3 regions of the Microbacterium sp. 2RAF4 genome follow, and region 2 is predicted to be linked to each of the others. Evidence: predicted binding sites of a transcription regulator. Region 2 holds the regulator's gene; each other region holds the start of a gene.
The links. Region 2 encodes LexA, which represses DNA repair genes until DNA is damaged. Its sites were predicted from a motif close to TCGAACANNTGTTCGA; they were not measured.
Positions count from the first base shown of each region.

Region 1: a site for LexA is predicted at 2,547-2,562, ahead of AB4070_RS18295 (DUF222 domain-containing protein). Genes of this name have one in related genera too.
Region 3: a site for LexA is predicted at 1,372-1,387, ahead of recA (recombinase RecA). Genes of this name have one in related genera too.

Region 1 covers NZ_JBFRGI010000005.1:273,717-277,666, reverse strand. The annotation lists gene AB4070_RS18310 (siderophore-interacting protein) at 1-134, shown strand, start outside; gene AB4070_RS18305 (ECF transporter S component) at 131-946, shown strand; gene AB4070_RS18300 (HNH endonuclease) at 1,105-1,410, opposite strand; gene AB4070_RS18295 (DUF222 domain-containing protein) at 1,407-2,516, opposite strand; gene AB4070_RS18290 (serine hydrolase domain-containing protein) at 2,668-3,765, opposite strand; gene AB4070_RS18285 (acyl-CoA dehydrogenase family protein) at 3,879-3,950, opposite strand, start outside.
Region 2 covers NZ_JBFRGI010000003.1:36,194-40,143, reverse strand. The annotation lists gene AB4070_RS13710 (benzaldehyde dehydrogenase) at 1-1,329, shown strand, start outside; gene lexA (transcriptional repressor LexA) at 1,429-2,115, opposite strand; gene AB4070_RS13700 (LysM peptidoglycan-binding domain-containing protein) at 2,406-2,774, shown strand; gene AB4070_RS13695 (histidinol-phosphate transaminase) at 2,855-3,940, shown strand; gene hisB (imidazoleglycerol-phosphate dehydratase HisB) at 3,937-3,950, shown strand, end outside.
Region 3 covers NZ_JBFRGI010000001.1:128,067-132,016, forward strand. The annotation lists gene pgsA (CDP-diacylglycerol--glycerol-3-phosphate 3-phosphatidyltransferase) at 1-141, shown strand, start outside; gene AB4070_RS00620 (CinA family protein) at 138-623, shown strand; gene AB4070_RS00625 (helix-turn-helix domain-containing protein) at 765-1,073, shown strand; gene AB4070_RS00630 (DUF3046 domain-containing protein) at 1,092-1,316, shown strand; gene recA (recombinase RecA) at 1,584-2,633, shown strand; gene AB4070_RS00640 (regulatory protein RecX) at 3,032-3,505, shown strand; gene miaB (tRNA (N6-isopentenyl adenosine(37)-C2)-methylthiotransferase MiaB) at 3,555-3,950, shown strand, end outside.

The sequences.
Region 1 (3,950 bases), on a different contig from region 2:
GGGCGCGCAAACATCTCGTGGGCGCGCGTGGGGTCGACAAGAATGCCGTGAGCTTCTGCGGCTACTGGAAGATCGGCGCCTCATCCCCCGCCTCGAAGGCCGCCCGCGACGCTGCTGCGGAGCCCCTCGCGTGAGCGGAACGGATGCAGCCGACGGCCTCGCCTCCATGGGCTCAGCGGGAGACGCTCCCGCGGCAGCAGCCGCCGGACATCGCGCGTCGGACGCCGGTGGACGATTCCGCTTCCCCACCGCCATCCTGCTGACCTGCGCCGCACTCGGCGTGGCCGGGGCGGTGCTGCTCGCGCCGATGAACTGGTTCTCGACGCTGTTGACCGGGCCGCTGCCCTTCGTCGGCATGGCCCTCGCCGGCCTGTGGCTGCTGCCGTCCGTGATCGCGCTGCGGCTGCTGCGGAAGCCGCTGGTCGGGCTCCTGGTCGCGCTGATCGCCGGCCTCGTGATGGTGCCGTTCTCCGGGTACGGCTTCAGCACCGTGCTGACCAACCTCTGGTGGGCGGCGTTCACGGAGCTGCCGTTCCTGTTCGTGCTCTGGCGCTACTGGGGAACGTGGATGCACTACGTCGGCGCCGTCGTCGTGGGTGTCGTCTACCCGATCTCGGCGTGGGCCTGGTTCGATCTCGGATCAATGTCTCTCTTCGCCCAGGTCGCCTTCTTCGCCGTGACGATCGCCAGCTGCGTCGGCGGCACCGCCCTCGGCATCCTGATCGCCGACCGTCTGCGCAGGGCAGGACTGGGCAGGGCAGGAGTGGACAGGGCCGGAGTGGACAGGGCAGGAGTGGACAGGGCAGGAGTGGACAGGGCAGGAGTGGACAGGGCAGGAGTGGGCAGGCCAGGAGTGGGCAGGCCAGGAGTGGGCAGGCCACGCGCAGACAGGCCAGGCGCAGACAGGCCAGGCGCAGACAGGCCAGGCGCCGACAGGCGCCGCTGAGGCTCGAGAGCACAGCCACTCCGAGCACACTCCTCAGGCGGGGTCGACCGGTACCGCAAGACGGTGCCCATCGCACCGTCGGGCAGCGGCCTCACCGGAGAACACCGTCCTCAGAGAACACCGTCCTCAGAGAGCACCGTCCTCAGGTCGCGACGTCCTCACGCAGCGACGTCGAAGCGTGCGCGACCGCCGAGCCTCGGGGTCTGCGCAGGATCGACGTATCGCGGCGGCACGAACCACACCCGCGCCGCCGCGCCAGCCCCTCTCCCACTCCCGCTCTCGGTCCCGCTCGAGCTTCCGCTCCCGCCCCCACTGCCGCCTCCGCTCCCGGCGGCGTCGATGCGGATCTCCCACCCGTTGTCGTGGATGCGGTGGTGACACGTTTCGCACAACAGCACCCCGTTGGAGAGGTCGGTCGGCCCGTGATCTCGTTTCCACCAGCGGATGTGATGCGCTTTCGTCATCTCGGCGGCAATCCGCACATCGCACATCCCCCGTCGCGCTCCACCAGCGCCAGCCGTTGTGTGCGGGTGAACAACCGCTTCTCCCGACCCCATTCGAGAATCTCGCTGTCACCACCGAGAACACACGGGATCACGCCGCCACCGGCTGCCATCCTGCGCGCAGCTCCGACACTGACAGGGTGATCGACACCATCCACGGTCGCCGAACCCGTGCCGGCTTCCAGATCGTCGAGGTTCATCCGCACGATCACCGTCGCACCCGCCACCGGCACCCGCTGCTCGCACCCGAGCACGTGCGCGCAGAACACCGCTAGAGCATCGGCTTGGATCATCGGCACCGTCCGGCGGTCCGCATCGGGCGCACCCTCATCGGGCGCATCCTTTCGCGCGGCGAACGCGGCGGTCACGTACCCCCGGATCGCGGTGACCACGGGAGCCGCGGTCTCGACGTCGAGCACCGCGTTCAGATGCACCATGCCGTCCCGCTCGAACAGCGACAGCGCACGTCTGCTGCGCCGCTCGTCCTCCCTGGGCTCCAGGCCGTCCGGATCGAGCCATGCTTCCGCACGGACCACGAGCTTGCGCACATCGTCGAGCGCCAAACCCGCCGCTTTCTCCGCCAGCACCCGCTCGCCTTCGGCGATACGCTCCGCTCCCGCGGCGATCCGGCAGCGATCGAGGAGCGCGATGATCATCGAGGCGGCCGGGGCGCCGAGCGCGCCCGAGTCGAGCGCCGCACTGACCGACGGGTACTTCGCCGGCAGACGGGCACCCAGGAGGTCACTGCGGGGTGCGGTCGCTTCGCCCACCTTGACGAGGCGCGAGGCATCGCCCGTCGACACTCCCGTCGCGGCCGCGATCAACGTCGCCGGATTGCGGTAGCCCTGCTGCTTCGCCAGGCTCTCCGCGCCGAGCTCTGGACGCGACTCACGCGATATGCACGCCGCCACCGAGACATGCACGGCATCCAACCGACGCCGCAACACCCCGATCGACTCGCTCACCGCCATCAGCTGCTCGCGCGACAGGTCTCCGGACTCGTCGGCATCCGACCACGCCTCATCGAGGCGGGACATCGCCTCATGCAACGCGTTCAATCTGGACATGCTTCATTTTATCGCGGATCGCGTCGACATTCGAATATTTGTTCGATCACATGCCGGTGAGACCGGTATCTCGCAAGCCACCCTCCCCGGACCGACCCGCCGACCCGCCGACCCGCCAGGCCCGCCCGGGCACAGGAGCCGCCAGAGCGCTTCACTGCACGTCGGTGAACAACCCCATGACGTCCGGTCCCATCTCGACCTGGCTCAGCACGACGCGGAACGAGCCGTCCTGGTCGATCCAGAAGTCTGTCCCCTGCCCACCCGACCAGCCGAACCGGCCGGCGTGCTCCCCCTCGGCCTGCACCGCGACGCCGAATCCCCACCCCGTGCCCTCCCAGAATCCCGGGAAGAAGCTGTCCGCGGTCTTCGCTGCGGCCGGCACCTGGTCCGTACGCATCAGCGCGAGCAGCTCCGGGTCGAGGACGGCACTCCCGCCATGGCGCCCGCCGGCGGCCAGCATCCCTGCGAACGCGGCATAGTCGGCTGCCGTCGACACGAGTTCCGAGTGACTGAGATCGAACGGCGCAGGCGCGACAGAGAACCCTGCGGCCGCCGGCTCGATCTCGACCAGCTCCCCCTCCTGGTGCCGATAAGCCGCGGGCAGGCGATGCGCCTGGTCGACGGGAACCGTGAAACCCGTGTCGACCATTCCCAACGGTCCGAAGAGGTCACGCCGAAGGTGCTCGTCCAGCGACTCCTCGACCACCCGCGAGAGCAGGATCCCGAGGATGCCGAAGGAGTGGTGGTAGCGCCACCCGGTGCCGGGCTCGAACGTCAGCGGGAGCGCGGTCAGCGCGTCCAGCCATTCCTGTGCGCCCATCGCGACCGGCTCCTGCCCGGCTGCCGTCCGGTTCGTGATCATCGCCTCGGCGAGCGGCGACGGCACGACCTGCACGCCGTAGCCCGAAGTGTTGGTGAGCAGATGACGCACAGTGATGGGCGTCGTCGCAGGCACGACGTCGTCGAGGGCAGCATCGGGGACGCGCAGCACCTGACGATCGGCGAGCTCGGGCACCCACTGCTCCACGGGATCGTCGAGAAGGAGTCGCCCCGCCTGCACGAGTCGCAGTGCGGCGACCGCGAGGATCGGCTTGGTCATCGACTGGATGCGCACGATCGCATCCACCGGCAGGTCTCCGGCCGCGACGATCTCGAACGACCGACCGGGTTCACCGTGCACGCCGATGATCCCCGGAGCCGTGCCCCGCGCGACGTGTTCATCCAGGATCCTTGCGAGCGACGTCGTCATGCACTCGATTCAACCGGGAGCCGACATCCCCTGTCCACGCCTCGGCAGTCGACGGCGCAGAGACGAGAAGAGGCCCCGGATGCGATATCCGGGACCTCCTCAGGGGTAACGCCTCAGCGCTTGCCGGCGATCTGACGCCCCACCAGGTCGCGCATGATCTCGTTCGTGCCGCCGTAGATGCGGTG
Region 2 (3,950 bases):
ACAGCGGACGACGTCTACGCCGCCGCGATCCGTGCCGACGGGGTGCAGAAGGCGTGGGCGGCGACTCGCCCCGAGGACCGAGCAGCCGTCCTGCGCAGGGCCGGCACCCTCTTCGAGACGCACGCGGAGGAGATCCAGCGCTGGATCATCCGCGAAGACGGCTCGACGCCGCCCAAGGCCGCGCTGGAGACCCACATCGCGGCGAACGAGTGCTTCGACGCCGCCGCGCTCCCGCATCTGCCTCAGGGCGAGGTGCTGGCATCGAACGAGAGCCGCTGGTCGGTCGCTCGCCGCACACCGGCCGGAGTCGTCTCGGTCATCGCACCTTTCAACTTTCCGCTGATCCTCTCGATCCGTGCCGTGGCCCCGGCTCTCGCGCTGGGCAACGCCGTTCTGCTCAAACCGGATCCCCGCACGGCGGTGTGCGGCGGCGTCGCGCTCATGCGGGTGTTCGAGGAGGCGGGACTGCCCGCCGGCGTCCTGCAGCTGCTACCCGGCGGCGCCGAGGTGGGAGCCGCCGTCGTCGACGCGCCAGAGGTCGACGTCGTCGCGTTCACGGGATCGACCGGCGCTGGACGGGCCATCGGGCAGACCTGCGGCCGCCTGCTCAAGCGCGCGCACCTGGAGCTGGGCGGCAACAACGCGCTCATCGTGCTGCCAGGGGTCGACGTCGAGAAGGCCGCCTCCGCTGCCGCGTTCGGCTCGTGGATGAACTCGGGACAGATCTGCATGACGACGGGCCGGCACATCGTGCACGAATCCGTCTACGACGACTACGTCGCCGCCCTCGTGAGGAAGGCCGAAGCGCTCACAGTCGGGGATCCGAACACCGAGGACGTCGCTCTGGGTCCCCTCATCGACGACCGGCAGACCGCGCACTGCGTCGACATCGTGAGCGCGGCTGTCGCGGAGGGCGCGAGCATCGCGGCGGGCGGGACCAATGAGGGGCGCTTCTTCCGTCCCACGGTGATCACGGGTCTCGATCGCGACAACACCGCCTGGAAGAACGAGATCTTCGGCCCCGTCGCACCGGTCGCGAGATTCACGACGCTCGATGAAGCCGTCGACCTGGCGAACGACTCCGAGTTCGGACTCTCGATCGGGATCCTCGGTGAGGTGTCCGTGGCGATGGAGCTCGCGGACCGCCTGGATGCGGGGAAGATCCACATCAACGAGCAGACGGTCTCAGACGAATCCATGGCAGCTTTCGGCGGCACCAAGAGCTCCGGCAACGGCACCCGCATCGGTGGTGCCACGGTCAACATCGAGGCCTTCACCGAGACGCAGTGGCTCACGCTGCGATCGCGGATCGCGGACTATCCGTTCTGAGACGACGACCCTGTCGACACGAAGGACCCCTCCGAGAAGAGGGGTCCTTCGTGTCGCGCCGTCGTCTCGCCTGATCGTGCGGCGTGACCGTATCGAGGGTCAGACGGCGCGGAGCACCGCCACGACCTTGCCGAGGACGACGGACTCGTCGCCGAGGATGGGTTCGAAGGCGGAGTTGCGGGGGAGGAGCCAGGTGTGGCCGTCGCGGCGGCGCAGCACCTTGACCGTCGCCTCGCCATCGAGCATCGCCGCGACGATCTCGCCGTTCTCCGCGCTGTTCTGGGAGCGGACCACGACCCAGTCGCCGTCGCAGATGGCGGCGTCGATCATCGACTCGCCGGAGACCTTGAGCATGAACAGGTCGCCCTTGCCCACCAACTGGCGCGGGAGCGGGAAGATCTCCTCGACCTGCTGATCCGCGGTGATCGGCACGCCGGCGGCGATCCGTCCCACGAGAGGGACGAGCGCGGCGTCGCCCACGGGGGTCGCGACGTCGGCCGGGTTCTCGGTGCTGGCGCCCGGCAGGTCGATGAGCACCTCCATCGCCCTCGTCTTCCCCGGGTCGCGACGGAGGTAGCCGCTCAGCTCGAGCTGTCCGAGCTGATGGGTGACGCTGGAGAGGGACTTGAGACCGACGGCGTCTCCGATCTCGCGCATGCTCGGCGGATAGCCGTGGTTCGCGATCGAGTTCTGGATGACCTCGAGGATCGCCATCTGCTTCGGGCTGAGGCTCTTCCGGCGGCGCGTGCGCGGTGCCTCCGACTCGGCGGCAGAGTTCTCGCTCATGGTGCTCCTTCAGTGCGTGATCCGACGTCCCTCTTCGAATGTCGGAGGCCCGTGGTGGGGTGTCCTTATCGAAACCGTATCCGAGAATCGGGCCGATCTGGAAGATCTGTTCGAGCGTGTCGGCCTCTTTCCCCGGTGTGGTTTCGAAGAATACTTGACAGATGTTCGAACTCGAAGATATCTTCGGTACGTAGCTTCGCATTCCCGGCTCCCGGCCGAGTCGTGAATGCGAACGCTACGCCAACTTCCCCGGCAGCCTCACCGCTCCGGGACAGGCTAAGGAGCACCACATGAGCAGCATCGGCTTCAGCACCGCAGCAGTCATCCCGGCGTCGCCCCGTCCTTCGACGAGGCTTCGGCTGACGACGCGTGGTCGCGCTGTGCTGCTCGCCCTGGCATCGGTGCCCCTCGCCGCCGGTATCGCGTTCGCGGCGCTCAGCGGCGGCAGTGCGGTCGCATCGGGTGCCGACACGGCAGCCGTCGGCGTCGAGACCGTGACCGTCATGCCCGGTGACACGCTCTGGTCCATCGCCACCGGCGTCGCGCCCGACGCCGACCCGCGCGATGTGATCGGCGACATCAGCCGCATGAACCTGCTGCGCGGCGGCGAGCTGCAGATCGGGCAGACTCTGGCGATCCCGGCTCAGTACGCGCACTGATCCGGCGAAGGACTCAGACGAGGAGCGCGCGGGCGGCGACTTTGCGTCATCGACCTCAGGCGCCGCCTAGCATGGGAAGGGTGACCCTCTCCCTCAACGATCTCCCGCTACGTGACGATCTCCGCGGATTGAAGCCATATGGTGCTCCGCAGGCGCCGCTTCCCATCGCGCTCAACGTGAATGAGAACACGCATCCGATTCCCGATGCGGTGGCGAGCGACATCCTCGATGACATCGCCGTCGCGATCCGTGATGTCAACCGCTACCCGGATCGTGAGTTCACCACGCTTCGCGAGTCTTTCGCAGAGTACCTGGGCCACGGTCTCGTCCCCGAGCAGATCTGGGCGGGCAACGGGTCCAATGAGGTGCTCCAGCACATCCTGCAAGCCTTCGGTGGTCCGGGGCGCACGGCTTTCGGGTTCGCACCGACCTATTCGATGTACCCGCTCATCGCGCAGGGCACCGGTGCGCGGTGGATCGCCGGAACACGTCAGCCCGACTACACCATCACTCCCGAGGAGGCGGCCGAGCAGGTGCGGGCTGCCGACCCGGACGTGGTCATCCTCTGCTCTCCCAACAACCCCACCGGCACGCCGCTCGGACTCGACGTCATCGAAGCGGTGTACGACGCGGCCAGGGGCATCGTGATCGTCGACGAGGCGTACCAGGAGTTCGCCCCGCATGATGCGGTCTCGGCACTGACACTGCTCGAGGGGCGACCGCGTCTCGCCGTCTCCCGCACGATGAGCAAGGCCTTCGCGTTCGCCGGGGCCCGTGTCGGGTATCTCGCGGCCGACCCCGCGTTCATCGACGCGCTGCGGCTGGTGCGTCTGCCGTACCACCTCAGTGCGCTCACGCAGGCGGCGGCCATCGCCGCGCTGCGCAATGCCGACGTCATGCTCGGCATGGTCGAGGAGATCGTCGAGCAGCGCGACCGCATCACGGCGACTCTCGAGGCGCTGGGGTACCAGCCGCACGAGTCCTGGTCGAACTTCGTGCTGTTCGGCGGTGTCTCCGACCCGAAGGCCACCTGGCAGCAGCTGTATGACCGGGGAGTGCTGGTGCGCGATGTCGGCATTCCAGGGCACCTGCGGGTGAGCGCGGGCACCGAGGCCGAGACCACCGCATTCCTCGACGCGCTGGCCTCGATAGGATCGGCTTCATGAGCACTTCCGC
Region 3 (3,950 bases), on a different contig from region 2:
CTCCCGCTGCACTACGTCATCGGTCTCGACGCCTGGACGTTGATCACGTTCATCCTCATGCTCATCGTCCTGGTCCTCACGGTGGCGAGCGGCATCGACTACGTCGTGGCGCAGGTACGCGGGTCGCGCCGGAAGTCATGAGTCAGGCGGCTGCCGAGGTCCTCGCTGCGCTGGGTCGTCGCGGATGGACGCTCGGTGTGGCCGAATCTCTGACCGGGGGCGCCCTGTGCGCCGATCTCGTCGCGGTCCCCGGGGCCTCCGCCGCGCTGCTCGGAGGCGTCGTGGCATATGCGACGCCGGTCAAGGCATCCGTGCTGGGTGTGGACGAGGATCTGCTGACGAGATGCGGGCCGGTGCATGCGCAGGTCGCCCTGGAGATGGCAGACGGCGTCAGACGCGTCGTCGGCGTCGACGGCGAGGCTGCGGATGTGGGGGTGTCCACGACCGGGATCGCCGGACCGGAGTCTCCGGACGGGCAGCCCGTCGGCACGGTGCACATCGGCGTCGTGACCCCCGCAGCATCGCGGACCACGGCCTTCCTCTTCGTCGGCGACCGCGAATCGATCCGGGCGCAGACCGTGGCCGCGGCACTCCAGGAGATGCTCGTCCTGCTCTCGGAATAGCGGAGCCCTTCGGCTGGTTGTCTCTGATGTGCTCACACGTAAACCACAGAGTGCAGGAGTAGATTCTGTGCACGCCAGGGGTACTAGACTGGCTGTCTCATCGGGGGAGACCTCGAGCGAACACATGGGGAGGAGGTTCCGATGATTCTTGTACGACAGGAAATCGGCGATGTGCTGAGGGACTTCCGCCTGCAGAAGGGGCGTACGCTCCGGCAGGTCGCCAGTAAGGCGTCGGTCGCGCTCGGTTACCTCAGCGAGGTGGAGCGCGGTCAGAAAGAGGCTTCGAGCGAGATTCTCGCCTCCGTCGCAGACGCTCTCGATGTCCCCATCTCGACGATCATGCGCGAGGTCGGCGACCGCATCTCGGTGCTCGAGGGCATCCAGGTCTTCCCGGACGTCGTTCCCGACGATCTCGTGGCGTCGGTCGAGCCCCAGCTCTCGCTGCACTGACCCCCGAACGGGGTGGTGATGCGCCGCAGCGAATTCCTTCGCGCCGTCGAGACCGAGTTCGGACTGAGAGCTTCCTCTCTGGTCAACGACCTCGGCCTCAGTGCCATAGGTGGGCGTACGGCTCTTGAAGCTCTTGCCGACGGTACGCCGCCGCGAGACATCTGGTTGGCGCTGTGCGCGGAGATGGACGTTCCCGAGGACAGGCGCCACGGCGTCGGACGGCAGGAGCCGCGGCGGCGCTGACCGACGATCCTCGTCCGCTGTCTACGGAAGCCGACACACGATTTGCGGCGTGTCGTCGAAGATCCGTTCGAAGCGGGCGTAGTCTTCTGCACAAGTGGTCCAGAGAGTTTGTTCTGCACCGTATGTGAGATCGTCGCACCGATGTCGGTGGTCCCTCCTACGGTGGAAACAAGCCGAAGAGCCATTACGCCTTGTCGGAGAGTTTCTCCCAACCGGAAGAGCCGCGACAGCCTACAGGCGGCATCACGCGCGCAGAAGGAGCACATCATGCCATCACCCGCCGACCGCGAGAAGTCCCTCGAGACCGCCCTCGCTCAGATCGACCGCCAGTTCGGAAAGGGCTCGGTCATGCGGCTGGGCAGCGATGAGCGCGCCCCCGTGGCCGTCATCCCGACCGGCTCCATCGCCCTCGACGTCGCTCTCGGCGTGGGAGGACTGCCGCGTGGCCGAATCGTAGAGATCTACGGACCGGAGTCCTCGGGTAAGACGACTCTCACCCTGCACGCGATCGCCAACGCTCAGCGCGCCGGGGGAATCGCGGCGTTCATCGACGCCGAGCACGCGCTCGACCCCGACTATGCCGCGAAGCTGGGCGTCGACATCGATGCGCTCCTGGTGTCGCAGCCAGACACCGGTGAGCAGGCGCTCGAGATCGCCGACATGCTGGTGCGCTCCGGAGCCATCGACCTCATCGTCATCGACTCCGTTGCGGCGCTCGTGCCTCGTGCCGAGATCGAGGGCGAGATGGGCGACTCGCACGTGGGTCTGCAGGCGCGACTCATGTCGCAGGCCCTTCGTAAGCTCACCGGTGGTCTGAACCAGACCAACACCACCATGATCTTCATCAACCAGCTGCGTGAGAAGATCGGCGTCTTCTTCGGTTCCCCCGAGACCACCGCCGGCGGTAAGGCGTTGAAGTTCTACGCGTCGGTCCGCATGGACATCCGTCGTATCGAGACGCTGAAGGACGGAACCGATGCCGTCGGAAACCGCACCAGGGTCAAGGTCGTGAAGAACAAGATGGCGCCGCCGTTCAAGCAGGCAGAGTTCGACATCCTTTACGGCGTCGGGATCTCTCGTGAAGGCAGCCTGATCGACTTCGGCGTCGAACACGCCATCGTGAAGAAGTCGGGTTCCTGGTACACCTATGACGGTGATCAGCTGGGTCAGGGCAAGGAGAACGCACGCACGTTCCTGCTCAACAACCCCGACATCGCTCTGGCGATCGAGACGCAGATCAAGCAGAAGCTCGGCATCGGCGGGCCGTCCGCTGCCCCGGCGGCCGCCGATGAGCTCGCAGAGCGTCGTCCGGCCTGATGAATGACTCGCGTGGGGGCGATCCGGACCGGATCGCCCCCATCATCCCCCTCTTCGGCGGAACAGCGAAGAGACCAGGGTCGACGCCTTCCACGCCAGCCTCGGAGGGTGGCGACTCAGCGGCACTGCCATCACCGCGAGGCGACGGTGCTGCGGTCTGGCGTACGACCTGGGACTCTCCTCCAGGCGATCCTGCATCCATCGATGTAGCCGCCGATGCGGGAACTCCGAGTGAGCGTCACCCGGCGCGTGGGCGCCGGGATCCCTCCGGCGCCAGGAGCTCACATCCCTCGCCGTCGGCTCCTCGGCTCCGCGCGCTCGACGCGACGGAAGGAGACGGCGCGACTGATCATGACGCGTCACGCGACGAGATCCGTGTCGCGGCCGAGGAGTCGCTCGTGCGAAAGCTGCGAGCCCGGTCGTTGTCGATATCCGAAGCCCGGCAGGTGCTGCGAGGTGCCGGCCTCGACGGCGGCGCGATCAGCGATGTGATCGAAGACTTCGGCCGTCGCGGTTACCTCGACGATGCCGCACTCGCCGGCGTCCTCGTGAGGTCGGGAGTGGAGCGAAAGGGTCAGGGGAGAGTTGCTCTGTCTCGCGCGCTCGCTCAGCGCGGGATTCCGCGTGAGGTCATCGACAGTGCGCTCGAAGAGCTTCCGGACGACGATGACGAACGCGCGCTGGAGTTCGCCCGAACCAAGGCGCGGTCGATGACTCGACTCGACCCCGACGCGGCGCTCCGTCGTCTGGTGGGGCAGCTTTCTCGTCGTGGCTACAACGGAGCGGTCGCCATGAAGGCGGCGAAGGCCGCGCTGCGCGAGGCCTCGTTCGGCGGAGCGACCTCAGGGGTGCGGTTCGTCGATTCCGACTGAACAGTGGGCGCCGCTTCCGCACGGAAACGGCTCGTACAATGGGGTGATCATGACTATCCCGCGCAGCGAACCGACGATCATCGGCGCGTCGTCGGCAGCCGTCGACGTCGACGGACGACAGCGATCGTATGAAGTGCGCACCTTCGGGTGCCAGATGAACGTGCACGACTCCGAGCGGCTCTCGGGCTCGTTGGAGAGCGCAGGTTACGTCCGGGCGGTCGACGGTGCGGAAGCCGATGTGGTGATCATCAACACCTGCGCGGTCCGCGACAACGCCGCAGGCAAGCTCTACGGCACGCTCGGCCACCTCGCGTCGGTCAAGCGGCGCAAAGACGGAATGCAGATCGCCGTCGGCGGTTGCCTCGCACAGATGGACAAGCAGGCCGTGCTCGACAAGGCGCCGTGGGTCGATGTCGTGTTCGGCACCCACAACATGGGTTCCCTT